One region of the Pseudoalteromonas sp. SR45-4 genome, then DNA from elsewhere that is predicted to be linked to it. Evidence: predicted binding sites of a transcription regulator. Region 1 holds the regulator's gene; the other holds the start of a gene.

The links. Region 1 encodes LexA, which represses DNA repair genes until DNA is damaged. Its sites were predicted from a motif close to TACTGTATNNNNATACAGTA; they were not measured.
Region 2: H5058_RS10875 (LexA family transcriptional regulator) is a predicted target of LexA. The motif match lies at 3,887-3,906, and genes of this name have one in related genera.

The regions. Positions count from the first base shown of each region.
Region 1 is NZ_JACJDO010000017.1:26,957-42,397, forward strand. It holds gene H5058_RS09195 (NnrS family protein) at 1-972, shown strand, start outside; gene hmpA (NO-inducible flavohemoprotein) at 1,023-2,204, shown strand; gene H5058_RS09205 (endonuclease) at 2,510-3,163, opposite strand; gene H5058_RS09210 (DnaJ C-terminal domain-containing protein) at 3,427-4,392, shown strand; gene H5058_RS09215 (chaperone modulator CbpM) at 4,392-4,712, shown strand; gene H5058_RS09220 (hypothetical protein) at 4,965-5,345, shown strand; gene H5058_RS09225 (PaaI family thioesterase) at 5,348-5,791, opposite strand; gene H5058_RS09230 (SRPBCC family protein) at 5,890-6,342, opposite strand; gene lexA (transcriptional repressor LexA) at 6,622-7,239, shown strand; gene coxB (cytochrome c oxidase subunit II) at 7,712-8,854, shown strand; gene ctaD (cytochrome c oxidase subunit I) at 8,854-10,446, shown strand; gene H5058_RS09250 (cytochrome c oxidase assembly protein) at 10,446-10,976, shown strand; gene H5058_RS09255 (cytochrome c oxidase subunit 3) at 11,007-11,882, shown strand; gene H5058_RS09260 (DUF2909 family protein) at 11,860-12,090, opposite strand; gene H5058_RS09265 (SURF1 family protein) at 12,108-12,848, shown strand; gene H5058_RS09270 (transmembrane cytochrome oxidase associated protein) at 12,838-13,332, shown strand; gene H5058_RS09275 (heme A synthase) at 13,346-14,335, shown strand; gene cyoE (heme o synthase) at 14,376-15,305, shown strand; gene H5058_RS09285 (SCO family protein) at 15,302-15,441, shown strand, end outside.
Region 2 is NZ_JACJDO010000023.1:6,028-21,468, forward strand. It holds gene H5058_RS10850 (helix-turn-helix domain-containing protein) at 1-388, shown strand, start outside; gene H5058_RS10855 (hypothetical protein) at 698-994, shown strand; gene H5058_RS10860 (hypothetical protein) at 1,021-1,338, opposite strand; gene H5058_RS10865 (helix-turn-helix domain-containing protein) at 1,678-2,127, opposite strand; gene H5058_RS10870 (hypothetical protein) at 2,873-3,664, shown strand; gene H5058_RS10875 (LexA family transcriptional regulator) at 3,919-4,344, shown strand; gene H5058_RS10880 (Y-family DNA polymerase) at 4,341-5,627, shown strand; gene H5058_RS10885 (DUF2726 domain-containing protein) at 6,106-6,912, shown strand; gene H5058_RS10890 (EAL domain-containing protein) at 7,022-8,311, opposite strand; gene H5058_RS10895 (hypothetical protein) at 8,489-8,860, shown strand; gene H5058_RS10900 (hypothetical protein) at 8,887-9,372, opposite strand; gene H5058_RS10905 (hypothetical protein) at 9,385-9,891, opposite strand; gene H5058_RS10910 (hypothetical protein) at 9,935-11,140, opposite strand; gene H5058_RS10915 (hypothetical protein) at 11,491-11,802, shown strand; gene H5058_RS10920 (hypothetical protein) at 11,814-12,224, opposite strand; gene H5058_RS10925 (OmpA family protein) at 12,814-13,401, opposite strand; gene H5058_RS10930 (DNA replication terminus site-binding protein) at 13,753-14,658, shown strand; gene H5058_RS10935 (hypothetical protein) at 14,713-15,351, shown strand; gene H5058_RS10940 (hypothetical protein) at 15,369-15,441, opposite strand, start outside.

The DNA.
Region 1 (15,441 bases):
GCGCAAACTTGGACAGGAGTACCTAGTATTAGTGGCAAAAAATTAATGCTATTAACGCTGCTATGGCTTGGGGCACGAGGTGCTTTTTTTGTGTCTTTGCCTGCTTTTGCACAATTTAATTTATATGCGGTGTTAGCGTTACAGCTCGCATGGTGGCTAGGTGTTATTGCAGCATTAGCTAATATGTTATTAACCGCTAAAAGCAAAAATAACTACCAATTTTTAGTGCTATTAGCGGCGCTGTGTACGTTAAATATTGTTTACTTGGCCATGCTGATTGAACAAAAAATGCAGTTTGCGCTCGCCATTGTTGATACCGCAGTATTACTGATGACCTTATTAATTGGCGTAGTAGCAGGGCGTGTATTGCCATTTTTTACCAGTAAAGGCCTTGGTTTAACAGCGCAGGTACGTACAGCTAACGTTGACTCAGTACTGCCGTATATGAGCGTTTTTAGTATTGCGGTGTTTTTTCTTAGTCAGTTGTTTTTTAACCAGCTAAACCCAGGTTGGGCACTTGCTGTTGTTGCTGTGCTGCATTTAATCCGCAGTTTTTATTGGTGGGATAAAAACGTACTTAAAGTTCCTTTGTTATGGTCTTTGCATTTTTCGTACTTGGCACTCGGTGTTGGTTTAATGCTGGTAGCCGCGAGCTTTTACAGCAGTGTTATTTTATTTAAAGATGCATTGCACCTCATTACCATAAGTACCATTGGGATGATGATTTTAGCCATGATGACACGCGTATCTCATGGTCATACCGGACGCTCTTTGACTATCCCACATTATATGGCGGTTGCTTTTGCTTTAGTGTTAGTGGCTGGGATTACTCGCTCTTTACTGCCTTTTGTTATTGGGCCACACCTAGCTTGGCAGCTAAGTGCTGGGCTGTGGCTAATCGCCTTTTTATTATTTTTAATTCACTGCACACCTATTTTAACACAGCGTCGTGTTGATGGGCGTCGTGGTTAACCTATACCTATTTTATTAATTGGGTATTATTCACACGTAGGAAAACCTAGATGTTATCTGATAAAACTATTGAAATTGTTAAAAGTACTGTTCCTTTATTAGCTGAGGCAGGTACGGTTGTTACTGATCATTTTTACAAGCGTTTATTTAGCCATAACCCTGAGCTTAAAAATATTTTTAATATGAGCAACCAAGATACCGGCCGTCAACAATTTGCATTATTTAACGCATTGGCTGCTTATGCACAAAACATTGATAATTTAGAGGTGTTAAAAGCGGCACTTGGGCGCATTAACCATAAACATACTAGTTTAAATATTTTGCCGGAGCACTACCCAATTGTTGGTGCACATTTAATTGGCACGCTGAAAGAGCTTATTCCTGAGCAGTTCACGCCAGATGTTGAATATGCTTGGCGTGAAGCGTATGGCGTACTTGCTGATATTTGTATAACAGAGGAAGCTGCTTTATACGAGCACAGCAAAAATAACTTAGGTGGTTGGGCAGGTACACGTCAGTTTGCAATAACTAATAAGCAGGTTGAGTCAGAGTTAGTAACTAGCTTTACGCTTACGCCAATTGATGGCGAAGCAGTAATTGCCCATAAACCGGGGCAATATTTAGGTATTAAAGTTAAGCCAGAGGCTAGTGAATATGAAGAGATCCGCCAGTATTCTATTTCGCAAAAAAGTAATGGTAAAAACTACCGTATTAGCGTTAAAAAAGAGTTATTACCAAACCCTGGCTTGGTGTCTAATCATTTACACTCACTAGAGCAAGGCGCAATAGTAGAGCTATATCCGCCAGCAGGGGATTTCTTTTTACGTAATAACACCAGTCCTGCTGTACTTATCTCAGCGGGTGTTGGACAAACGCCAATGGTAGCAATGTTAGAGACGCTATTAAGCGATACTGCTAATCAAAATATTATGTATTTGCATGCTTGCGAAAATACTCAGCAGCACTCATTTGCTAATTATTTAAATGAGCTAAGCACTGTTTATCCGCGTTTACAAACCATGACTTGGTTTAATCAAGGCGATGCAGGAGCTGATTTTACCGGTTTTATGGATTTACACGCAGTACAAGCGCAATTGCCACTGAGCAACGGCGACTTTTACTTGTGTGGACCCGCTAATTTTATGGCCTTTGTGAAAAAACAACTGCTAGAATTAGGCGTTAATAACGGACACATTCATTACGAAATTTTTGGCCCGCATCAAGATCTATAATATTTATAGAATAAAACTCAATTAAAAAAGCGCGCTATTGGGCATTACTTCAATAGCGCGCTTTTTTGTGCCGTTAAATAACCTGAACTCCGGATAATAAACCTATCTCAAGCAGCTATTTTCAGCGCTAACTGCGTTGAATTTACTTGCAATAGGCCAGCTATTGACGCGTAAATTCGCCTTGTTTTCACTGGAAATCACTGGCTAGAGAAAATAAAGCTAAATATAACTATGATTCAATACGTTAGTAAATCTCTTAACCAGAGTTCAGGTTAAATATTAAACTGGCTCCTAATACCTTTAAATTAAAGCTTTTTGGTATTGGTTTGCGCGGCATACGCTTGTTGTTGCCAAGCATTAAATAACTGCTGTTGTTTATTTGATATTTTTAAGCCGTAAGTTTTTTGCATATAGGCATAGGCGTCGGCTATTTGTTTACGGGCATAAAAAGGAGGCTCTATTACTCGTTGTTTAAAGTTAACTTTAACTTCACAACGACCGTATTGGGTGGCGCTTTCACTAAGCATTCCAAATCGATAATTAGAACGATCTGCGTTAATTTCACCAATAGCAGGAGCCAAGTTGTTTATATCGGCTTCCATCTTTCTAAACTTAGCACTTACTTTACGGCAGTTTTTACGCCCGCCATTTTGCCAGCATTGTAATTGGTGGCCAAACTCCCAGGCAGGCACAATATGCTCCCATTCTATGCGTAAAGCGCGTGCATTTACGTTACCTGAGCGGGTATGTGTATTGCGTGGCACATAGCCACAGTTAGTGGGGTCGGGAACTAGTTTTTTACCCTGCTTTTTTATATCGCAGCCACAGTAAATACTTTTAGCATTACTAGGGAGGGTTTTAATTAGGTGTCTTTTAGCGGTTGAAAACCGAGTGAATTCTTCAGCCGATAGCGAAAAGCATACAAAAAAAGCCAACAAGGCTAAAATAAATCGAGTCATATCCATCACATACGTGAACTACAGGAGCGGCTAGTTTAATGACTTGAAGCTAAAAGATAAAGTTTACTTAAAGCCATATTTACCGTTCTTTAGTATTTAACCTTAGCTCTGGTTAAGAGATTTACTAACGTATTGAATCATAGTTATATTTAGTTTTATTATCCGGAGCTCAGGTTATCTACTTTAAATTGTTGTTTAAATAAACAAAAGTTGTTACTTAAAGAGTATGATGAAAGCTCATAAGTTTGTGATTTGGATTGCGAATGAAATTTGTAGATTATTATGCCGTGCTTGGAATATCGCCCGATGCAGACGATAAAGCGGTTAAAGTAGCTTATAAAAAGCTAGCTAGAAAATATCATCCAGATGTAAGTAAAGAACCTCAAGCCGAGGAAAAGTTTAAAGAGATAGGTGAAGCTTACGAAGTTATTCACAACAAAGAAGAGCGCGCTAAATACGATGTGTTACGTCGTAATCAACAAAACCGTGCTCAGCAGCAAGCAAATTATGGCGGTAGCTATGGCTCGTCACAAAACCATTATCAGCAAGGTGATCCCCAAGCCGATCAGGAGTTTTCTGATTTTGTAAATTCTATGTTTGGCGGCGCAGGTGGGTTTAACCATGGCGGGCAGGGCAGAACTGGTGGCGCTCGTGCGCAAAAAGGACAAGATGTGGAAATTGAATTCCCGGTATTTCTTGAAGAAACGTTAGTCGATACCGTTAAACCAATTGAGTTTATGCTGCCGCAGCGAGACAGTAGTGGCCGTGTATCTGAAGTTAAAAAATCGCTTAAAGTTAAAATTCCTGCCGGCTCGGTTAATGGCGAACGCATTCGCTTAAAAGGCCAAGGTGGATTAGGTTCGGCAAATGGCCCTAATGGTGATTTGTATTTGCAAATTCGCTTAGTGCCTCACCCATTATTTGACGTTGAGGGGCATAACCTAAACATAGTGGTACCTCTTGCACCATGGGAAGCTGCTTTGGGCACTAAAATAAATTTACCTACATTAGCCGGAAAAATCCAACTAACTATTCCAGCTAATAGTCAATCGGGTCAACGTTTACGCATTAAAGGTAAAGGGTTAATTAGTAAAAAAGCCAAAGGTGACTTATTTGCTGTGATTAAAATTGTTAATCCAGCATTGAGTGATGATGTTAGCAAAAAGCTTTGGCAAGAGCTGGCCGAAAAAGCCCATTTTGACCCCCGTAGCAATTGGAGCAAGTCATAATGAAAATTATCGAGGCACCACAAGGCAATTTACTCACTAGCCAAGAATTGTGTGTGAGTAGTGATATTAGCGAAGCCATATTATATGAATTGGTTGAGCACAGCATTGCTATTCCTATTGAGGGCGAGCGCGTTACAGAATGGCAATTTACGGTATCAACAGTGATCTTAGTTAAAAAGGCTGCGCGTATTCAGCATGACTTATCGTTAGATTGGTCTGCTATTGCTTTGGTTTTACAATTATTGGATGAACGGGATGAGTTGATTGCTGAAAACCAAATGTTAAAGCAGCACTTAAGTCGATTTAAACATTTAGAATAAAAAATAGTGGTTAAATTTTAAATGCAAGTAGCTAGCTATTTTTATGGAGCTAGCTCAGCACTTTTATAATAGTGAGCTTTTGGTGCTTAAATATTTTTTATTCGTGAAATAAGAGTAAGTAAAGCGTCAATAAATGCGTAAAAATAGCCGACTATTCAGATAAAAAAGGTGAATATTGCAGAGTTGATTTGGTATAAGCGTAAAACTGCGTTAAAGTTTACAGCGAACTAATTAGAGGATAAACAGCAGACAATGTCGGAAATTCAATTTTTAAATGTAGACCTAGAGCTTGAGTCAAAGCAAGATATTAGCGTGCTTGTAGCTGACCTAAAAAAAATCGCCACTATTTTACATTATGATAAAGACGAATACCGTCAGTTAGCGCGTATAGAAGTAACAGGCGAAATATCTTCACCGGATAAAGCAATTAACCACTTATGTGAGTTAGTAGAGTCATGCTCGCGGGCTGCACTTAAGCAATGGTTGAGTTGTTCGCGCCGTACCTTTGATATTGGTTTTGAATCGGGCACTTCGCCAAAGTGTTTTAACCAAGCGCTGCACGCCGATACATTATTACGTATATCGGCAATTGGTGCAGGCATGGAAATTACTATTTACCCGCTAGAAAAATAGCCTTAGCCTTTGCGCTCTACAACAGCTGCGGTCATTTTTGATACGCAGCAAAGCTCGCCGCGACTATTCGTTATTTTTATTTCCCATACTGAGCTACGCTTGCCAATATGAAACGCTTTTGCGGTGGCGGTTAAGGTGCCATTACGCGAGGCTTTTAAATGGCTGGCACTGATCTCTTGCCCTACACAATAAAATTTAGTGAAGTCGACCACAAAATTAGCCGCGTAGCTGGCAACACTTTCGGCTAAAACCACGTTTGCTCCGCCATGCACCATGCCTATAGGGTTATGGTGCGCAGGAATTGCTGGCATAGTGGCAACTAAGTAATCATCACCAATTTCAGTTATTTCAATCCCCATGGTTTTCATCAGTGTACCTTGGCCATTTATGCCTTGGTCTAACTGCTTACAAAACGCTAAAGTAATAGGTTGATGCCAAATACTCATTGTTACTCCTTTAAAGGTTGAAAACGATAACCGATAATACGATTTTTCATGGCGATATGATAGCCAAATTAGTGCAGCTACTGCATGGTAATACAGTGCTACTTTTTGCTTTCTACATAGTGCTTAATTTCATCGAGATCTTTTTTTAGCATTTTACGCATCGAACTTTTAAGAAAAAAACCTATCACTGCAGAGATCATTTTTACCCAAATAGACTCAGATCTATCAGAAAAAGTCATGGTTAAACAGGTGCTAGGTTCGGCGGCGGTAAGTGACAGCTTAGTGGTATAAACTGCCCCGCCATTTTCTGCGCGAGTGCAATAGTATTCATTAGTAACAGCTTCGTTGATCCACATGGTTTCTGAGGCTGCTTTGCCAAAAATTTTTCGTGTTTCTAACCATTTTAAGCCCACTAGCCCTTGTGGTGGCTTCTCGATTATTTTTACATCAATAATGCCAGACAGCATATTGGCACTGTTTTCGATGTCAGTTATTGCCGCCCATACTTTACGTTTAGGACCGTTAATTATTACCGCTACAGTGATATTCATAACACTCTCCGTTAATTCACATTGATGAAGTTAAGGCCCATTACAAAAACGATAGTTAACTAATTTTTAATAACAGCAACAACTTAGTAGTTATGTAATTAATGTAACGTAAAACTAACACTATCGTGATCTGCGTAATTTTATCTGTAATTTACTTGGTAATTTTAAGCTTAGACCAATGCCATCTTTGGCAGCAAAGGCGAGGAGTAATTTAAATTTGCGATTTTCAGATAACTGTATATACTCACAGTTAAATGTACTGTATGGAAAACCAGTTGTATGCGACCATTAACTAACCGCCAAGCGCAAATACTCGAACTTATTAAAGTGTTTATTAAAGACACTGGTATGCCTCCTACACGCGCAGAAATTGCACAAACATTAGGCTTTAAAAGTGCTAATGCAGCAGAAGAGCATTTAAAAGCGCTGGCTAAAAAAGGCGCTATTAAAATGAAACCAGGCGCTAGCCGTGGTATTCAACTTATTGAAGAAGATGAACCAGAACAACTTGGTTTACCGTTAATAGGCCGTGTAGCTGCCGGCGAACCTATTTTGGCGCAACAACATGTTGAGAGCCATTGTAAAATTGACCCGTTAATGTTTAAACCCGCTGCCGATTTTTTATTGCGTGTAAATGGTATGAGCATGCGAGATATTGGTATTATGGATGGTGATTTACTGGCTGTTCATCGCACTCAAGTTGCCGAAAATGGCCAAGTTATTGTTGCCCGCGTTGATGACGATGTAACGGTAAAACGCTTAGAAAAAGCAGGCAAAAAAGTATTATTGCATGCTGAAAATAAAGAATTTTCGTCGATAGAAGTGGATCTTGAAAACGAATCTTTTAATATTGAAGGCTTAGCTGTTGGGGTTATTCGTAATGCTGACTGGATGTGACAATTAAGCTGTTATAGCTATGTAAAATATCGGCATAATTTAATAGCTCAGATAATTAATGCGCACTTTTTAGTGCGCTTTTTTTTGCTTTTTTTTGTGAAAATTCCGCTGTAATGAAAAAATTATATTAAGTTTATGTTTTTTATCATTTAAGTATTTAATACTCGTTATCGCTGTCTTTTTATTTGTAACCCTTGCTGTTGCTCACTTCCTGCTTAGAACAAAATTAAATAAATCCCATATTTACGCTAATCCCCTAATATTATTTGATTATTTTTCAAACTAAAACTTGCTAGTTGTTCAATTATTAACTAATTGTTAATGGGCTGGACTAACAATAACTCACAGCTTTAGTTTTGAGAAAATATATTTATATATCCGGCAGCAATACAAAAATAAAAAATAACAAATTGGCATATAAAGCTTATGTCTTTTTGTTTTGCACTCGCAACAGTATTAAAGGAGCTGTCACATGGGTAAATTGAGCTCTACCTTGTGGCTTATATTGTTTGTTTTTCCGCAGTTAGCATTGGCAAATAGCCAATATAATATGCGCAAAGGCGTAACCGATATAAGTAATAATGTTTATCAACTACACATGACCATATTTTTAATATGCTGTGTAATAGGCGTGATTGTATTTGCCGTTATGTTTTGGGCACTTATTCATCATCGTAAATCTAAAGGAGCAGTTGCTGCTCAATTTCACGAAAGTACCAAAGTAGAAATACTCTGGACAGCAATTCCATTTGTTATTTTAATAGCAATGGCAGTCCCCGCAACTAAAACATTAATAGCGATGGAAGATGCCAGTAAAGCGGATATCACTATTAAAGTAACTGGTTCACAATGGAAATGGCATTACGAATATATGGGGGAAGATGTTGAGTTTTACTCAATACTTGCCACACCGCAAAATGAAATTGCCAACCTAGCCGATAAAAACCCCAACTATTTACTTGAGGTAGATAAGCCTCTGGTATTACCGATCAATAAAAAAGTACGCTTTTTAATGACCTCCGACGATGTTATTCATTCTTGGTGGGTGCCCGATTTTGCTATTAAAAAAGATGCAAACCCGGGGTTTATTAACGAAACGTGGACCAACATAAACGAAGTCGGTATTTATCGCGGTCAGTGTGCTGAGCTATGCGGTAAAGATCATGGCTTTATGCCAGTGGTAGTAGAGGCTAAGTCAGAGGCCGATTTTAAAGTTTGGCTAGCAGATGCTAAACAAGCAAAGCAAAAAGCAGCAGCAGCAGATGCTGCATTACTTGACCAAACACTCCCTAAAGAAGAATTAATGACTTTGGGTGAGCAAGTGTATATGGCCAATTGTGCTGCATGTCATCAGCCCACAGGGTTAGGTTTGCCAGGCGTTTTTCCTGCACTTAAAGGCAGCCCGATAGTGCTTGGCGATATAAAAGACCACATTGATATTGTTATTCACGGAAGCCCCGGCACAGCCATGCAAGCCTTTGCTAAACAGCTCTCTATAAAGCAATTAGCAGCGGTAATTACTTATAAGCGTAATGCATGGGGTAATGATACCGGTGATGTAATTCAACCAAGTGAAATACAGGCAGCACTTGATGCCGATGGGGAGGCGAACTAATGAGTAGCATAGTAGAACAACCTGACATTAATGAAGCTCACCACGCTCATCATCCTGCTAAAGGCTTTAAGCGTTGGTTATATACCACTAATCATAAAGATATAGGTAGCTTGTACTTAATTTTTTCGCTAACTATGTTTTTTATTGGTGGTGCTATGGCTATGGTGATCCGCGCTGAGTTATTTCAGCCAGGATTGCAATTAGTGGATCCTCACTTTTTTAATCAAATGACCACGGTTCATGGGTTGATTATGGTATTTGGTGCCGTTATGCCGGCCTTTACTGGCTTAGCTAACTGGATGGTGCCATTAATGATTGGCGCGCCTGATATGGCCTTACCCCGAATGAATAACTGGAGTTTTTGGATTTTACCATTCGCGTTTTTAATTTTATTATCATCGCTATTAATGCCCGGTGGCGGTCCTGCGTTTGGTTGGACTTTTTATGCGCCGCTGTCCACAACCTACAGTAATGACAATACCGCCATGTTTGTATTTGCTGTGCATATTATGGGTATTAGCTCCATTATGGGGGCAATTAATGTAATTGTAACCATAGTTAACTTGCGTGCCCCAGGCATGACTTGGATGAAGGTCCCTATGTTTGTATGGACTTGGCTGATAACGGCATTTTTATTAATTGCGGTTATGCCGGTACTCGCAGGTGCAGTGACCATGGTGCTCACCGATAAATACTTTGCAACCAGCTTTTTTGATGCAGCTGGTGGCGGTGATCCGGTGATGTTTCAGCACATATTTTGGTTTTTTGGCCACCCCGAAGTATACATAATGATTTTGCCGGCTTTTGGCATTATTTCTACTATAGTTCCTACCTTTTCGCGTAAAAAACTTTTTGGTTATTCCTCCATGGTATATGCCACGGCGTCAATTGCGTTGTTGAGTTTTACAGTGTGGGCGCATCATATGTTTACTACCGGTATGCCGGTGGCTGGCGAGCTATTTTTTATGTACGCGACTATGCTGATATCGGTGCCCACTGGAGTAAAAATATTTAATTGGGTAGCCACTATGTGGCGCGGTTCAATTACGTTTGAAGTCCCCATGCTGTTTAGTATTGCTTTTATTGTGTTGTTTACCTTAGGTGGTTTTTCGGGATTGATGCTGGCCATTACACCGGCTGATTTTCAGTACCATGATACCTACTTTGTAGTGGCACATTTTCATTATGTACTGGTAACGGGAGCGGTGTTTTCTATTATGGCAGGCGCGTATTATTGGCTGCCTAAATGGACTGGTAATATGTATAACATAGCGCTGGCTAAATGGCATTTTTGGTTATCGCTGGTAAGCGTAAATGTATTGTTTTTTCCTATGCACTTTGTAGGGCTTGCAGGCATGCCACGCCGTATACCCGACTATGCGCTACAGTTTGCTGACTTTAACGCCATTATTAGTATTGGCGGCTTTGCCTTTGGATTATCGCAGTTGTTGTTTGTAGCTGTAGTGATTAAATGCGCACGCGGCGGCGACAAGGTTCCTGCAAAAGTGTGGGAAGGCGCAGAAGGACTGGAGTGGGAGGTAGATTCACCTGCTCCGTACCATACATTTTCAACACCACCGGAAATAAAATAATGATACACGCACCGCTACTTAAGCGCTTAGTTGTTATTTGCTTAGCCATGTTCGCATTTGCATTTGCGTTAGTGCCTTTGTATGACGTGTTTTGTGATATTACCGGCATTAACGGTAAGCCATCATTAGAGCAAGCAAAGCAAAGCACGCAAGTAATACAAAATCGCGAAATAAGTGTGAGCTTTACCACGCATGCACAAAGCGGTGCACCCTTTGCTGTGAAGTCTAAAGAGTACAGTGTTGCGGTAAAGCCCGGTGCTATGCGTGAGGTAATGTTTAGCGCCAAAAATAATAGTGACCAAGATAAAGTAATGCAGGCAGTGCCTTCGGTATCACCCGGTAGAGCAGCAAAATACTTACATAAAATAGCGTGTTTTTGTTTTGATCAACAGCCATTAAAAGCAGGTGAAGAACTAGAGTTTACGTTGCTTTTTTATGTTGATACCGCACTACCAAGTGACATTGAAGAGTTAACTTTATCTTATACGGTATTTGATATTAGTGAGCGGCTAGCAGCCAATAACAACTAGCCTAACTAGTGACAACCAGGAGCAAATAAAATGAAGCAAGAATATGAGCATTATTATGTACCAGATCAAAGCCCATGGCCGATTGTTGGCGCAGTAGCATTATTTTTTATTGCAGTAGGTGCAGCTCTAACCGTAATGAGTGCCGGTAAAGAAGGTGACAGTGGCATTTATATTTTGTACGCAGGTATAGCAGTACTGCTGTATATGTTGTTTAGCTGGTTTAAAAACGTGATTGATGAGGCCGGGAAAGGCTTATATTCGGCGCAAATGGATCGCTCTTTTCGACAAGGAATGAGTTGGTTTATTTTTTCTGAAGTAATGTTTTTTATGGCATTTTTTGGCGCACTTTTTTACGCCCGTATGCTTTCTGTGCCTTGGCTTGGTGGTGCCGATAACAATGCCATGACTAACGAAGTGCTTTGGCCTACATTTGAAGCTGTGTGGCCATTAATTACCACGCCAGGGGGCGACACTACCCAAGCTATGGGATGGCAAGGTCTACCGCTGATTAACACCTTAATTTTATTGACCTCATCAGTTACTTTGCATTTTGCCCATGTGGCAATAGAAAGTGATAAACGCGGCCAGTTAAAAGTGTTTTTAGGACTGACTATTTTATTGGGTGCAGTTTTTTTAGGCCTACAAGTAGAAGAATATATTCATGCGTATAACGATTTAAACTTAACATTAGATGCCGGTATTTATGGCAGCACGTTCTTTTTACTTACGGGTTTTCATGGCATGCATGTGACCTTAGGAACTATTATTTTATTGGTAGTATTTTTACGAATTTTAAAAGGACACTTTACTAAAGATAAGCACTTTGCTTTTCAAGCGGCGGCTTGGTACTGGCATTTTGTTGATGTAGTTTGGTTATGCTTATTTATATTTGTGTATGTGCTGTAGTTATTAAAGGGGCGTTATTGCCGCTAATAAAGCCAAGTTTTAGTGCGGCAATAACAACTATTAATACCACCACAGAAAATAATACGCGACGACCTAAAAAGTGAGACATAGGTCGTCCTTGGGTTTTTCCAGAGACCATAATAAATAAAGCGCGAAATAAGTTAAAAAGTATAAATAATAACAACAATACAATAAAAATTTTAATCATCACTAGGTTGACCCTTTATGCAGTTAATTAGATGGCGTGAACAAAAGTTTAGCTCAATAATCACCATTTGTATGGTAGTGATTGTAGTTTTGGTGTGTGTGCGTTTAGGTTTTTGGCAGTTAGAACGTGCGACACACAAACAACAGCAGTTAGCTTCTATTGCAACGCTGCAAACGCACGGTGTAATGAGCTGGCAGCAAATGCTTAAACTACCTAGTAACTGGAATAAAACAGGATTGTTAGTTGAGTTAACAGGGCATTTTATTAACGATGAATATTGGCTTTTAGACAACCAAGTTTATAACGGGCAGGTGGGTTATGACTTACTGGCACTGTTAAAGCCAAATAACGAAACACATGCCATTTTGGTTAATTTAGGCTGGATAAAAGCTCCCCTATCGCGCGATACATTACCTAAAGTAACCCTACCTAAACACGCTTTTACGCTTACTGCTCAAATAAAAGAAAATAACCTCACTGCTTTTAGCCTCGAGAGTAAAACCAATAACATTGATTTACCAAAGCGAGTGCAAACAATTGAATTAAATAAGTTGAGCGAACAAAGCCAGCAATTATTAGTTAATTTTATGGCGTATCGCCAAGGTAGCGGCGATGCAATAGGTATACCTCACTATACCGCGGTTGTTATGAGCCCACAAAAACACCACGCTTATGCGGTGCAATGGTTTTTAATTGCGCTGGCGTGCGTTTTAGTGGCTATTTTTGCAAGTAAAAAAAGGACACATAATGAAAAATAATCCCCTTTTACTGTTTGTCATTTGCTGCGCTATTCCGCTAATTTTAGCGTACAGCGCGCTTAAATTAGATTGGTTACCTACCGCCATTACTAACAATGGTGAGTTTTTACAGCAACAGGTTAAATATGAAAATTGGCCGCAAAACAATCATAAGCAATGGACTATTGCCCTAAATTACTCCAATGGATGTACTACGCCTTGTAGTGAGCAATTAGCCGCACTAAATAATTTATACATAGCACTAGGCAAAAACCAGAATAAAGTAGATGTAGCCGTGATAGGCGAAGTAAAAGCTGCCAACTCCCCGTGGAAAAGTATAGATGCGCAACCAAACTTACAACCGGCTAGTTTGTATTTAATCGACCATATGGGGCTTGTAGTGCTTGAGTATCCATTTAAAACACAGCCACAGGAAAATAGATTAGTACAAAAAGGACTATTAAAAGATCTAAAAAAATTACTGAGTTATTCTCGTTCGAGCTAAGTAGGAAGATGCCATGTATAAAAATTATAAAAACTGGGTATTAATAGCGGGCTTATTGGCTTTGATAGTAGTGGCGTTGGGTGCTTATACTCGCTTAAGTGATGCCGGGTTGGGTTGCCCAGATTGGCCAGGATGTTATGGCTTTTTAACTGTACCCAAACATGAAGCCGATATAGCGCAAGCAGCACAAAGTTATCCCGATATGATGTTTGAAACCGCTAAAGCATGGAAAGAAATGATTCATCGCTACTTTGCCGGTACGCTAGGCTTGCTCATATTAGCCTTATTTGTATATGCTTTTTTAAAACGTCAATCGCCAACAACGCCAGTTAAATTACCATTACTACTGTTATTGTTAGTGATATTTCAGGCTGCATTAGGTATGTGGACGGTTACGATGAATTTACAGCCGTTAATAGTGATGGGTCACTTACTTGGTGGCTTTAGTATTTTAGCGCTGCTCACTTTATTATATTTACGATTAAACGCCAAGCCAATAATGGGGGGGGATGCAGGTGCAAGACGCTATTTTGCTTTAAGCTTAGTGGCGCTTAGCGTACTAATTATACAAATAGCATTAGGAGGTTGGTTGGCTGCAAATTACGCTGCTCCGCATTGTAATGGCTTGCCTTTATGTAGTAATGCTCAGCCATTTTCGCTTAGTAGTGTGTTTCAGCTCCCGCTTGAGTATGGTAACTACGAGTTTGGCGTCCTGTCGCAGCAAGCACGTATGTCGATTCATTTATTACACCGTATTTGGGCATTAGTTACTTGCATAGTATTGGCATTAATTATGTGGCGAATATACAGCCGTGCCTACTCGCAAAAAATAAAAAGCTGCGCCGTTAGCGTGTTAGTTGTCTTATTTTGCCAAATTGCTTTAGGCCTCGCAGTGGTGCATTGGCATATTCCGTTAAGTATGGCACTGGCACATAACTTAATGGCTGCCATACTGTTATTAACTTTAATTAGATTATGCTATTACCTCAAAGCACGAACTTAAAAGCACGAACCTAAAATTACAAATAGAAAGGAGCGTTGTTATGGCACTTACAATAGATAAAAAAGCAATACAACCTATAAATACACTACCGCTAATTACACGTAGTTATAATTTACTACAAGATTATTTAGCCATTAGTAAATTTAAAGTAGTCGCTATGTTGGTACTGACCGCGTGGGTTGGTTTGGCGCTAGCACCCGATGTAGGCAGAGGCATGGGTGTACAGTTTATAAGCTTACTTGGCATAGGATTGCTTTCAGCAGCAGCAGCGGTAATTAACCATGTTGTTGATAGCGAAATAGACAGCAAAATGGCGCGTACTCGTCATCGCCCAGTAGCTAAAGGCCGCTTAAGTAAGGCACATGCACTGAGTTTTGCAGCAATAATAGGTGTGGCAGGTTTTATTATGCTAATGCTATGGGCAAATACACTTACCGCCATATTAACCTTATTTGCGCTGGTGGGTTATGCCTTTGTATACACCTCTTTTTTAAAGCGCGCTACACCACAAAATATTGTTATTGGTGGCCTTGCTGGCGCTATGCCACCCTTATTGGGTTGGGTGTCTGAAACAGGGCAAATGGCAGCTGCACCTTGGCTACTAGTGATGATTATTTTTACGTGGACCCCTCCGCACTTTTGGGCCTTAGCTATAGCTCGTAAGAGCGATTACGCACGGGCTAAAATTCCTATGTTACCGGTTACGCATGGTATCGATTTTTCTAAAACCTGTGTGGTTGCTTACTCTGTGTTACTGGCAATTGTGTGTATATTTCCTTATTTGATAGGAATGTCGGGGTTAATTTATTTAATCGGCGCATCTGGATTAAATGCGGTCTTTATTTATAAAGCGATTAAATTAAAACTAGCCGCTAACGACGACACTGCTATGGATTTATTTCGCTTTTCAATTATTCATTTAATGGTACTCTTTATCATATTATTTATAGATAAATGGCTACTATTATGAAGCAATTATGGCTAGGGTTAGCTATTGTTTTAACACTGTTTTTATCGGCGTGCTCAGATGATAATGCACCGCCAGACGTTAATGCTTTAGTGTACGAGAATGCTAAACCTTTAGCCGACTTTAGTTTAGATGATCA
Region 2 (15,441 bases), on a different contig from region 1:
CAATTTAATATCGGACATTATGGCGTTTTCTGATTACCCGTTTAATACTGCTCAAATAGATTTAGCTGTCAAACTGTCAGATGTATTTCTTAAATATAAGATTAATGACATAGATGATCTAAAGCATGAACTAAGCTCGACTGGTAAAAATTTAATGGAGGCCATAGCAAAATCTTCACCAAAATTTGATGAAATCCACCAGCGAATTTTTACTTTGGTTGATTTAAAACAAGAAAAGCTTAGCGACTATGTATCCAACAAAATAAATTCAATTAATAATGGTAAATCAAAAGACCCCAGCAAATTAAATAGTTTGAAAGTTTTTGAGTGCTTATTCAATGCCCTAAACTCTGAAAAATGGAAGTTAACGTATTTTTATTACTGCTAGCAATTTTGGGGACTTCAGCTATTATAGGCTCATAATTGCAGTTTTTTTAAGTTAATTGCGGCTAATAACAGTGATTTATTGTTTATATGCGTTAAGTAAGTTAACGCATTAATTGTTTCATAATAAACGCTGGTCTTATGGTGAGTTCAAATAAAGAAATGCTGTTAATTGTGATTATTTAATCAGTGGGCTACGTGCTTATTTGCTACTCACTAACGCCGCGCTATTTTCTATATTTAAACTGGGTTGTGAAGAATAATAATTTAATTGATCTTCAATATTGTTTACTCGTTATATAAGGATTTATAAGTGGAAGATTTAAACAATGAAACACTAAGCTGCTCTTTTGAAGTAGCTCTCATCACCGATACATTAATTATATTGGTTGATAATGACATTGGAAACAGTGTAACAAGTGATGCAAATGCAGTCATAAACAGCCTACAACAGACTTTAGAGCATGGTATTGGTAACAGGAAGGTGTTTTACAAAGACACAGATGGCCGCTTTGATGAATTAGAAGTAATAAACAGAAAGTTTAGTAAAATATTAATAGGTACTTCGGGCCAACAATCAGCCCTTGCCAGCTTCATAGAAAAGCCATGAACAACTATGGTTGCTCATGGCTTGTTTTATAAACCTCGAAGATAAGGTAAGTTAGGCTTTATCGCTTCCCATGCTTTAGAGTTTAGTTCTTTGGCCTTTATATCTATCAATGCTATAAAGTCATACATTAGATCTGCTGAATCGTAATCATCATCGTCATAAAGCCAGTCCCCAACTAAGCCAAGCACACAGGCAATTTGCTCTAAAGCTAAAGTAATACCTTGGCTTTCATCAATGCCCCGCTCGCTAAAAAAAGCAATTTCATAAAACTGCAAAAAACTATGTAAAGCATGTTCAATTTCGCAATCTGTTAGTTCGCTTGGTCTTTTACAAACGTTATTCATGTTCACTCCTGTAGTTAAATCAATCTAGCTAAAAGATAACAATAACCCGAACTCATGATCGCGCAACCCAACCACTTCCGGTGGGTGACACTCCACACTCTTTGAGCGGCTTGTATCGAGCAAGAATTAACTACAGATTGAACCCTAAAAAATTCATATCAATAATTAAAAATTTCACTTTCCAATGCAACGATATTTATATCTGGATGCTCAGCTATGACCTTATAGCCAAAATCTCTTCCTTCCCAAGAAACCAACTGATAGCAAAGCCTGCCCATTTTATTAAACTCCGAAAGTAAGTTGTTATTCATACGGTCACGCACAAACACTAACCTCATGTTAGGGCTTGGTATTTAAACTCAACAAAGCCTGAACATCATCTAGCATTCTTTCTGAAGTAACATCAATGCCTTGCGAGGTGCTAACCAAGCTGTATCTATGTGCATTGTGCAAGTGTTCTGTTAGATTTTCTTTAACCTTTTGCCGTGCCTCTTTAGAAATATCAAGATTTGGTAACTTACCCGTAAGCAACCAATCAAGACTGCACTTGACGTCTAGCTGGCACGTAACCATAGCATGAAAGGGTATGCGCCTATTGTAAACCCAGCTCTTAATTGTGCTTATGCTGGTTAGCCCCAGCCGTTTTGTTAGCTGACCTTTTACGTCACGCCCCTCAAGTTCGTATGCTTCACACATTCGGCCTATGATTTCTTTGATCCAGTCCTTTTGGCTTTCCTCGTCCATTTTTCTTATGTAGTGCTCTTCTGGTCTTGAGTCTATGATTTTCAACTTTAATCCTATTAAAAAAATTAACTAGCTGTCGAAGTTAATGTTTAACCACTTTATGTACACTAAACATTAAACTCGTAGTACATTAATAACATTATAGCTCTTGGCCTTATGGATTTTAGTACCCAATAGGAATAGCAGCAAGCTATTACTTACGCTTTCAATAGCATTTGTGAAGCTGTAACAAAGATTTAAATATGACTTAGCTTATAAGCTACAAGCCACTTAAGCTGATTGAGTAGCGCTTTAAGATCTATGCCAGGAGCAAGAGATTGGGTGGCAAAAGCATCCAAGCTACTAAGCTCAGTGTTAATGCAAGACTGGTGCATTAGCATTTTAAAATAAAGTACACCTTCTTAATGTCACGCGACTTAATTGAGGTTTAACCAGCTCCCTGAATTTTAATTATCGCCCTTAGAATAGGCGTTATAACTTAATCTTTAGTGTAATGAATTTAACCCTTTATATTTGGGCCAATACACTAGTGTAAATAGGTGACTAAATGAAGATAAGCAGTTTCAGTAACAGTAATGCACAATTCACGTTTGAACAAAAAAAAGGGAACCCCACTGCAAGCGGCAAACAAGGAGATAAGCGATACGCAGGATGGCGTGTATCACATCCAGCATGTAAACGGATTTATTAGCCTTTGGAAATAAAGGCTATGGAGAGGAACAGTTGTGGCTCAGAGAAGCTGCGAACTTAGACTAGCAGACCAAAATAAAAAACAGAGTTAATAACCAAAATGAAACTACCTACACATATCAATGAAATTCGAGATCAGCTTTTATCTGATCAAATATTATGGCGTGATGCCTTGAAGTCTTTGAAAGAAGCCACCGCAAAGAAGAAGCCTTGGCACTACAAAGAATGGAAGCAAGAGCGTGATGAGTTAATCAAGGATTCATGCATACAATGTGGGCATGGCAATGATCAAATGGTGTTGCAACACTTATGGCACCCAAGAAAAATTGATGTCATTTTTGAACAACTAGCAAAAACAAAACTTGAAGCCAATGCTGTTCTAAAAGAGCAGTACATTGAGGAGCTTTTGGAAAACAGTGATGAGTTAAACAACTTCCCTATTGGTGAAAGGGAATGTTGCCCAAAGTGTGAGTCCACGAATGTGAGATTCAGAAAGACTCGTGATGAGTGGGATTGTATCTCTACAAAATCAAGAGGAGGGCGAGTAGTTTGGCGCTGTGGTCATTCATTCAAAGCTCCCTTAATGAAGCAAGAACCAACCCCTGATCAAAAAAGAGAAATCTCAAGGATCAAGGGGGAATTGAAACATAAGGCGTTTGTTAAATTTGATGAGACACCTATTAGGGAAGCCTATGGAAAGCAAGCTGTGCTTGAGTCCATAAAAGACACTGAAAGATACCTTTCTTTGAAAGATACAACGACTTTCTGTAAGAAATGCGCTTATCTGATGGATGTTAAGCAGCTTTTGTTATGCCCGAATTGTAAGGACTACCTACCTATCTGGCATGTTTACAGTTGTTCGTCTGAAAAATGCTGTTCCAACTTAATATGATCTCGGATGCGTGTAAAAACTAAACTTGAATACATAGCTATATACATACTCACAAGTAGGCGCAATAAATTTGTGCCTACCATACACTTGTGCCACGCAATTAAGACCCCTATATTAAACACCTACTCGCTTTTGCTTTAATGTCAGCAACACTTCTGGCAGTCAAGCCACAACCAATACAATGAACAAAACCTTGCAAGAATACTCGTTGATGCCTAAAATAACTGTATGCACATACAGCAAAGGCCATAATAATGCCCTCACCTTTGAAGAAATCAAATATAGAGCTGCCGCTAGGTGAGTTCAAAGCGGCTGGTGGCTTCCCAAATCCCTGCGAAAACTACTTATCTAAACCAATTTCACTTGACTCAATTTTGATAGACCGGCCAAGCAGTACATTTTTATTCAACGTACAAGGCAACAGTATGTCCCCGGATATTACGGATGGCTCGATAATAGTAGTAGATAGATCTATAAACATAAAAAGCGGTTTAATCGTACTTGCTACAATTAACAACGAGTTTGTAGTTAAGAGGTTAGAAATTACTGATGAGAAAATTTTATTTAGAAGCACAAACTCAGATTTTCGTGATATTGAAGTCAAAATTGATCCTGATAACAGCTGGGAAGAAAACATGATTTGGGGTGTTGTAACCGGTGCTATAAAGAAATTCATATGATGTACGTCCTTTGTGATATAAATGCAGCATATGTTGCATTTATTCAGTCGTTTAACCCTCAATTCGATATAAACAAAACACCGCTTGGTGTACTTTCATCGAACCAAGGCAACATTATTGCCCGAAACGAGCCATTGAAATCACTCGGCGTTAAAATGGGTGAACCTGCGTTTAAAGTACAACATTTACTAAAAAAAAATGGTGCACATCTGTGGGGCTCAAACTTTGAACTTTTTGGGGATATGAGCCTTCGCTTCCACAGCGAAGTTGAACACTTTTTCTTAGAGTCATGCCGCTACAGTGTTGATGAAAACTTAGGTCTAATTCACTGCGACACATCTGAAAAGCTAAAAGATTATGGCCTGTTAATAAAGAAAACCTTAAAAAAGAACTTAGGCTTGATTTGTGGTGTTGGGATCGGGAAAACTAAAACGCTCGCTAAGTTAGCCTCGCACTGCGCAAAAGAACCCAAGTGGCTGTCACAAACAAACGGTGTAGCTGTCTTAGATACTGAGACAAAGATTGACTGGGCGCTGTCTAGAGTAGAATTGAATAGCATATGGGGCGTCGGTTCAAAAACAGCAAACAAATTAAATGACCTGGGCATAACCAACGGTCTTCAATTAAAGCAACTCGATATTAACTATGTAAAAAGGTTTTTTGGTGTAGTGCTAGCAAGGACGGTTCAAGAGCTAAATGGAGTTAATGCTGTAGAGTTAAATGATCTGTATGCGGGTAGAGATAGGATTTGTGTATCACAAAGCATGGGAACCCATGTAGAAGAGCTGGGTATTATAAAAGAAGCTGTGGCGAACCACATTACGGCTGCATCCATAAAGTTGCGGGGATTTAACTTATACGCATCAGCAATAACTGTGTTTATTAATACCGACCAATTTAGGGAGGATCATAATCAGTACCGCAACAGTCTACAAATAAACCTCCCCTCACCCAGCGCAGACACAGGTGTTCTTCTGAAATACGCACTATTTGCAGTTGAGAAAATATATAAAGATGGATACAAATTCAAAAAAACTGGAGTGATATTAGAACGCTTAATAAGTGATGAAGATATGCACCAAACTAACCTTTTTTCTCAAAACGAAAAATTAGAAGTAAGTAAACAAACGAAAGTAACAGATGAAATAAACAAAAAATTCGGTGGGAACGCTATTAAGTTTGGGGTAAATGGTTTCAATCAGACATGGAGGCCAAAAGATAACTTGGCACCTAAGTCATACACAACAAGAATAAAGGATATTCCGACAGCATACGCACGCTAATGGCGTCGCATGTTCAAATGTAATTGTACGAAATGATGACTGAGGATTGAATAAGTCTACTAACAAGTTCTATGAGTAAGGTACCTCCCCGTAAGGGGAGGATTTTTGTTTCGCCTTTGTTATGCATTGCAGCACATACGGTGTTGACTGATCTCACCTCTGTGGCTTGTAAATATGTTATTTACAGCGCACCAGTCCCGAAGGAAAGAATTAGCCAATGTGGTCATTACATGCTCAGAAATGAACTACCTTTAATTACACACTGACTGATTAAAAATTATCACTTTAAAACCAAAAACGCAATACTGACTTATAGGAATTTATACCAAGTGCAGTAAGCTTATCTGCCGTATTAGTGTATAGGAGAAATAACAAAATTTCTTGCAAGTTCAACAGGAAGTGTTTAAATATTTGTATCCCGCTTTTCTAGCTAATTAACAGCGCAGACTAATCTTATAATTGCATACGGAGTATAAAAATGAGTTTAACTATAGTGGCAGTCATTGTGTTGATATTAATTCTAATTTTAATTTTGATGGTAAAACCAGGGGCACAAGGAGAGCCAAAACCGGAATACACTCAAGTTAAGGGTTTGTTAACAAATGCAGAGCATTCTTTCTACAAAACTTTAGTAAATGCTAAACCCATTAATAGTGTGATATTTTGTAAGGTGCGAGTAGCAGATTTACTAAAGCCACACTCATATAAAAACCGTTCGGAATGGCAAATAGCATTCAATAAAATTTCTGCAAAACACTTTGATTTCGTTTTATGTAACGCTGAAACACTAGATGTCATTTGTGTAATTGAGTTGGATGATAAGTCACACAATACAACAAAAGTAAAAGATAGGGATCTCTTTTTAGATGATGCATGCAGTGGCGCTGAGCTAAAATTAATTCGATTTAAGGCGCAAAAAAACTATCAAGTCGATTCTATTAGAAATTCTATTATGGAAGTAATTATATGCGATGGATATTTGACTCAGCCAAAACAAGTGGACCAAGGTGATCAAAGTGCTTCATATGAGAACACACCATCAATAAAAAATACGTGCGATACTACTGAGCGGCTGTCATCATCAAAAGTAGCAAATAAGCTGGGGATTAAAACTACAGAGTTTTTGGATTTAATGGTTAAGCGCGGATATTTAATAGTTGAAAATGATAAGCATCAATTAACAGAGAAAGGTAAACTGGCTGGTGGCCTATTTGTTGAGAAAGGCCGCACTCCAGCCCACTTTACTTGGTTAGAGCCTGAGCTAAATTTAAGCAAAGAAAAGTAACAGCATTTAGATGATAGGCTTAGGTGCAACCGCAAAGGCAAAATACAGTTAATAATGCACCCAAGCCTAAATTTCTGACCGTTAGGCCTATTTTGTAACCTTTATCAAATTATAAAGTTTGTGGCTCTGGTTTGCCAAAGTAAAACCCCTGCCCTAGCTCACAACCTAATGAATACATAATATCAGCTTGAGCCTCAGTTTCTATACCTTCTGCAACTACTGTATACCCACATGACTTAGCCATTGCGATAGCAGAACTGGTTATTGCAAACCCTTTAATGCTATTCACGTTAATACAAAACATCCTATCTAACTTAACTGTGTCCACCGGTAAGTACATTAAATAGGATATATTATTAGTACCAGTTCCAAAGTCATCAATTGCAATACTAAAGCCCATTTGCTTTAACTCTAATAGCGCTTTGTGTTTTACGCTATTTTTTGAAATAACCATTGTTTCTATTATTTCAAACTCTATGAGTGATGGATCAACAGAGAGTTCATCTAAAGCTGCTTTTATAGTTTTAATCGTGAGCTCATCTTCAAGCAAGTTGACCTCTAAATTAATAGCTACTGTATTACTGATTCCTGCTTTAGATAATTCAGCACTTCTTGAAAAAGCAGAGTTTATCACCCACTCATTAAGCCTATGATCAAGCCTATAATCATTAAAACTTTGCAAAAATACACCGGGGGCAATCAAGCCATGCTTTGGATGATGCCACCTAAGCAGTGCTTCATAACCTACCACCTCCCTGCTTGATAGCTTAACTTTAGGTTGAAACCACAGCTCTAATTGACCTTGATTTATAGCATCTAATAATTCGACATAGTTAAAATCAAATGTTTCTTGCTGCTCCAAATCATCAACCATAATAACGCTCACACCTTTTTGCCTAAGTAGTTGCTGTGCGCTGTTTATAAACTCGTAAGGCGTCAAGTTATCACCCTGATAACTAACAAAAATTGAATTTAAATCTATTAAAATAGGCTTACCGAAGCAGTCGCACCTTGGCAAATGAAAAATGTTATTAAAGGATTTATTTAATAAACCCCTATCTTCTGCACCCAATACGCCACCAATAACAATGGCGATAGTCCCTGAGTCGTAACAAGCAACTTTAAAGGGAGACTCCACGATACTGGAAAGCTTTAGACTCACTGCATTGCAAACATCAGCAGCAACTAATTCTGATTTAAAATATCCATTTTCTTTTGCAATAATATCAATGTTTACTAACTTTATTAAAACCATTGCAAATGAACCCGCATTAGCAATGCATTCCTCGAAATACTGCAACCAGTCTTTACTACTAACAACAAGCTCTTGTGCATGACTAACAGGGAGATTATTTTCTCCTAATGCTTCATATAAACTAGTTGTTTCACCAGCACCCATAGAACAACCTCTTGCGAATTGGATAGTAAAAATACTACAATCGTCACATTATATACGCTTGAAATGGAAAGCGTAAGCAATTACCCCTGTAATTCGTTGTGAAAAAGACAATTATTATTTGAAGAAAGAATATTTATGTGTAACTTAGATAAAGTTAATTAAGAAATAGGAAAGGTTATGAAAGTATTTATATTGTTATTAGTTTTATTAAGTGTGCCATTAATTACAAAAGCAAACAACACTACATACGATGATTGGATTGTAAAAGCACCAGCTGGACACGCTTCATATTGTGCACCAATATCAGACACCATTGGTAAAGCAAGGGTAGCAGCTACACATTTTGCTAGCTTGGCACTTACCGATAGTTTCGATAAAAATCAAATCTCTGGGGCTGAAGAATTAAGGCAGCTCAACTTAAATAATGAAAGCCAAACAAGCTACAGACAGCATATAAAGAAAGTAACTATAAGCTCCGAAGTAAAAGTAAAAATTATCTCTGAAAAAATCCTAAATAATCAAGCATGCGTCCTTGTCAAAAAAATCTGATTTTTGACAAGGTTATGCTGCAACGCTTAGGCCGATTGCACCTTCAACCCCAGCATGGCACCTAAACATAAACTTAATTTCGGTATGCGCTTCGCATTTAACTTACAATAATAAACTGAGACTCGCTTACCATCACCGTTAACAACAAAATAATATTGATTGTCAATTGCATGTGTTGCCTCCATCTGAAAATCTGTAAACATTGTAGAATTATAGACGCACTCTTTTAATTTAACCCCAAACAAAGCTACCTGTGTATACAATGCAGTCCGATCATGACTTATAGCTACCCTACTCCTATAACCAAAAGGTACAACAGATAAAAGCACCATAGGAACTGCCCAACCAGGCATTGTGTAACCATAAAGCAAAGAATGATAGAAAACACTCAAGCCTACCAAACCAAAGAAACCTGCTACAACTAGTACCGACTTCGACACAGCAGACACACTAAATCCCTTGCCAGCTTTACTAGCAACTTTACTTCTACGCTCAAATGGTATTATAAACATTAACTATCTCCTTTAATGCAATGCTGCCTGCTCTGGTGAGCCTTCATATAAAATAGGGAGTAACACGTTTTCAATAAAATTTAATGGGCTCTTTGCTCCAGCAGTAGTTAGAACTGGGGCAGATAAGTTTAATTTAATCTTATCCAACGCGGCTGCATCTATCCCTAACTCATTAAAACAGCCACTATAAGACCATCGTTCAAATATCAAATGTTTAAGGACAGAAAAAGCAAATTGTTCTCGACCAACATCACCTTTGAGATCATGGTTATCTGCAAGCAATTTAACTGGCACTGCTGTATTTGGTAGACGAACCTCCCCTTTTTTTCTTTTTAACACTGGCACCTTTCTTTGCCGACAAGTTATGCCACCATCTTCTAGGTTTAACCATAAAGCAATATCCACTACGCCACCTGCCTGAGATTCATTAACGATTAGTGATAATGGTTCAGGGTGATAATATAAATACGAGAGCATTGCTACTGCAACAACATGCCTATCTTCAAGCTGCTCTATCATTACTAATTAACTCCATTTCGTTATAGCATAAATATATTCTGCATCACTTTAATGAACGCGCAAGAGCATTTATTGTGATTAAGCAGCTTTTTTCATATTTCAATACTTTGTTTGCTTGCTCTAGGGTTAGGCCGCTTTTAAGCAGCTTTAGCAGTAACTCGATTACTTCCAGCTCCGAACCGGTATTTTTATTTACTTCTTTAAATCTTAACTCAGGCCAATCAACAAACCGTTTATAATATTGGCCGCTGTAAGGACCAAAGCTAATCAGCTCGTTCGAGTCTAAATTTATTGCTTTACTATTTTGTTTTGAAATATCACTAAACAAATCATCATCCCTCGATGATAAAATATATAACTGTGATTTGGCCTTAGCAAACCAAGCTACACAGCTTTTTAAAGTGGCTGAGTCACCAACAGCACAGCAAGGGATACCCCTTGCTATAAGTAAGCTTGCTAAAAGTGGATCTCGTACCACAACCAACCAATTATGTCGTTTATTTACTGGATGATAGGCATGGCATGGGGGTATGTCGTAAGTTGCAAATGAAATATTACTCGGGGCTGAATTTAGGATTGAGCCAGAATACCCCCAAAGAGAAACCTCGCTATCTGAAATAAACCAAGGCACTACAATTCCACTTTTAATTTTCGAAGCTGATCGGTATAAGTCTAATGGCAACATGCCGCAATAAATAGATCTAAGCGCTTGTACCGAATTAATCTTTCCAATAGGAGCCTTTAGCATTAAAGCTTCAGACCAACCAGCTTTAATTAAATCCGCCTTTGCTAGAGGATCTTTTTTAAGCCAAACTCGTAAATGCGATAATAATTTGGCTGGTGGAACTTTGATTTCAGGTTTTTCACAACTAATTTTTTTAGGTCGATTCTTTTTTTCTAATTTTATTGAGCTGCTACTCGAAGCTTCGCTTAGTTTTAATATTTTTTTTCCTGATGGATAAACCCCAACATACTCACATATTGCCTCAGCAGCTGACTCAAGAGTGTACTCACCTGTTAGCACCATCGAATCAAGAATACTTGTTTGTGCATTACAGTTACCACAAGAAACTAATGAGCTACCCAAATAATGATGAGCAGAATGGCTCCAGCATCGAGGGCAAATTAAATCAAAACAGCCTCCAGCACTTCTTGCATTTAATAATAAAGGGCTTAAGAAACCGCTCTCATAAACATTTAGCTTTGGATAAAGCTCTGCTTTAACAAACTCAATTAGAGAAACACACATCTATTTACCCTTGTTTATAAAACTGAATATTACCACGCATTCAATTTAATGCGTGAGACCTCTAATGTAAATAATACTAGAATAATTAGCGATCAATTTATTAAAACTTTATTCATAAAAAAAACAAAAAAACACAAATATTTATAAAAATACGGTAAAAATAAATTTTATGCCCTCACATCGGGCACTTTAATCACCACGCAAGCAAATAAAAAGATAGATAATATCAATCAAAGAATACAAGCATACGATTAAATTCGGCATGCCTGGCACACACAGTAAAACAACTAGCCAAACTAATAGATCTATTAAAGAAGGACTGGCTAAAAGAAAAAGTTTGATGGTGATTTATGGAATTAGTTAACAAAACAGAGCATGAGAGGCCCACCTTGGCAATAGAAGATAGAATTATAGAAGCAAAACACCTTGGGCAAAAAGTAATTGCTAAAATTAGGGGGTTTAGAGTTGCACTAAGTCCTATTGCATTTTTTTATATTGAGCTTATCGCCATAGATAATCAAAATAACCAAGAAGTGGAAATTGGATTCTGGCCGGGCATGACACAGCAACTTGCAGTGGCCGAGGAAACATTAATGAAGATAAAAACCAAGCATAAAAATGTAACAATACTGCACCTAAGAGATCCTGTATATTTAACCTGATTACAATGACCTTAAATCTTATCGACCCTGACCACTTGGTGATCAGGGTAATAACCACATAAAAACTCTGTTGAGCCATTAGGCAGCTCTCTGTACGGCACAAACATAGAGGGCTTTGACTTGCTCATGTTGCAGCATATTTTTGTGCCATCTTCTAATATAGACGTAACTTGATATTCTGGAGTAATGGGCTTCATATGAACGCAAGAACTTTCACCATTTATATCTACGGCTGCGGAGAGAGTTTCTTTAACATCTACCACTTTCCATTCCTGAGAGTTTGTAGGTAATATTATTGACAACTTTAACCCATCATTTCCTAAAAATTTCTCTACTGCATTATTATGTAATGTATTGCTAACAATGTCCTTTGCAAATACTGCTATCAATAATCCAATCAGCAGTGACTTGATATTAAGCATAGTGCCCACCAAAACCCTTACGTTTTGTTTAAATTAGAAATCTGATATTAATTATAAACCAGCAACGCTCAGTATTGACAGCGTAAGTTTGCGTATGTATCTTCCATTGCCAAGCGTTTACATCATTACTTTAGTGGGTATGTTGTCATAAGAGTACGCATTTAAAATTTGAATAAATTACACATCAAAATATAGGGGCTATAAAATGGTAGAAATCTCACCTTGGCTAAGTGCTATTAGCGCGCTCGAACGAAGGATCAGTATAGACAATCTAAGCTTGCCTCAATACCGGTGCCTTTCTTACGTGAGCGAGAATAAAAGTGTAAATGCAGAGGATTTGGCACTTTTTGTTATGCACGGGACAAGCATCGAAGACGGTGAGGATGTAATAAAAAAACTATTCTCACGAAATATGCTACAGAGCGATGAAGATACAGGCTTGATTATTCTCACAGAACTATCAGAAATGATAATTGATGAAATATACAGGCTTTGCCACTCAAGAATGACAAGACCCCTATTCTATAATCCTAACTACTGACTGTAAAAAGCCGCCTTAAGATATTAAGAAGCGGCCTTTTAAAACTTATCAATACAAAAGCTCTACACGTCTATTCACTGTATGAGCAGATTCGTTATTTTCAGGATCTGCAGTATGTGACTCGCCATAACTTACACATGTCAATTGTTCTTTTCTTACACCTAGCTCAACCAACCGACTACAAACAGCATCAGCTCTTTTATAGCCCAATTTCAAATTAAACTTAGCTGTACCTACTGTGTCCGTAAACCCAGCAACCAAAAGACGGATGCTTGCATCTGATAGCAAATAATTTGCATGCTGGGTTAGTATATCATCCCACTTGTCAGCAACCTTGTGACCACTAAACTCAAAGTAAACAGCTCTACTGCGAGGCTGATCCATTAGCAATGGATGCACTTTGTCCGAAATAGCTGCTTCAAGTGCCAGTTCTATTTGCTCGCTTCTTGAAATATTTAATGATTTATTTATCTGCCTCTGCTCTTGTTCTCGCTCAGCATTTGAGGAAAAAAATGTTTCTGATTGCGTATTGGTTATTTCTGATGATGTACTCCAATCAATTGAATCATCGAACGAACTGCATCCAGCAAAGGTAATCGCTGATAATGCTAAAAATGAAAGCTTTATAAATTTCATACATGCCCTGTTAATATAACTTCACCTATAATTTCACCATTCTAACGCTATTTATTAAACATGGGTACTACTCACTTTAAATAGCACTATCATTACAACAAACGCATAACATTAATATCGTTCGTTAATATAAAATTATGTGTAATCTAGTTGTTCTATGGATTTGAATAACTAAATTTGATACCAGATAAAATCGAAATTTATATTGTAATAAATATCAAATATTGATTTTGGTCTTGTTGATATACAATGGACGTTGACCAAGCGACAAACCTGCTTTACCATGTTATTATTGTTAGGAGATTGTTACATGCAATTAATGAATGATTTATTGAAGCAGTGTTAATATAGATGGAACTAGAAACAATAGATGTATACGAAGAAGTAACAAAAGAGCTAATTGAATTAAGAGACTCTATTGATTCCACTCTTAAAGAATTAAAAGAAGCGCTTTACGAAGCAACACTTATTTCAGCTCAAGTATACAAAATACCACTCACCCCTATTGGTGAGGAGCAGCGCCAAATAAATAAAATAACTATCGATAGAGCTGAAGAATTTAAAGCGTTCTATCTCGCTTTAAACGCATATAGTGATATTTACGCAAAAGATGGTGTCTCAAGGAAATCCGTATTTAGATTGCCAGGGTACATACAGATAGATAGTCAAAACAATGAAGATATAATTTTATTAGTTAATAAACTAAATTTAAAAAAAGATCTTTTTAAAAATACAGTACAAAAGATTAAGGGGCCCAGAAAAAGGCACGAAATTGTGCACAAAGTATGCCCCGGTGTAATATCTAAGCAGTTATACAGAAAAATCCATGTTTTAGAGCAAGAAGTGTCGTATATAGGCTTTTTTTGGACTCAAAGATATGTAACAAAAAGCACTACAAGTAGTGGCGTTATAGAGGTTTTAGAAAATCAAATGAAAAAACCTCCAGTGAATAGCAGTAGAGAGCAGTGGCAGGATTTTTTAACTGAAGAAATATCAACCATCAAAGCACTGCCAAAAAATATAGAGCTACGGTACAAGCGAATTGCAAAAGTAAATGCCATGGCTAATATTGAAGCTCAGAATAAACTACAGCTTAGCGCCCACCTACCCCTGATAGTGCTTCAAAAGAAATCATTTAGATGTTCTCCGCTGAAAAATTATGATGCGGATTTTAAACGATGCGTAAGATCGGACTCTAAAACTTTTGGAATGCCAATTATCAGTAGGCTTAATTTATATAAAAAAATCAACCCTTAGTGGTCGATAAACGCGGCGTGTAAATTCCAAGCTTAAAATAAAGAGCAAATAATTATGAATAATGAAGTGACAGGAAGCAACCTTGAAATAGCAGCTCCCGGCAAAGAGCTAAACTATGATGAAGCAAAGATCTATGCCCAAAAAAACTCCATTAAAAGCATGCGGCATTGGTTTGATTTTCACAACCCAAATAAAGGTGGTCAGCCACGCCCAAAAAACGTACCCGGTGACCCATCAAAATTTTATGGCCGCCGAGGGCTTTGGGTAGGCTGGCCAGCATTTTTAGGCACAAATACGAAAGCTACGCAACTACAAAAAGATGAGTTCCTTAGCCTAAATGAAACAAAACAGTGGTTTGTTGACCAGAAAATTTATACAGTGACTCAGTTTCGAGATTTTTCAAAAAAAGGCTCTCGCCCAGAAAACATACATTCTGCGCCTGATAAAAAATTCAATGTAAAATTTTCAGAGTTACTTTGCCCTAAACCAGCAAAATACCTACCCTTCCAAGAAGCTAAAGCTTTCGTACAAACGTACCGGTTTGATAGCTACATTAAATTCAGAGAGGGCCGCAGGGCTGACTACGAACAGCTTAAAGTTATTCCTGTTAATCCAGATAAACACTATGAAAAAACGAATGAATGGACTAGCTGGCCTGACTTTTTAGGTTATTCAAGATTAAACAAAGCATAAAGCTAAGCCTGCTCAAACTAAACAGCAGGCTTTTTTGTTTCTATTCGTACAGAATAACTATATGAAACATTACTTAGCTTTGAGTAGTCC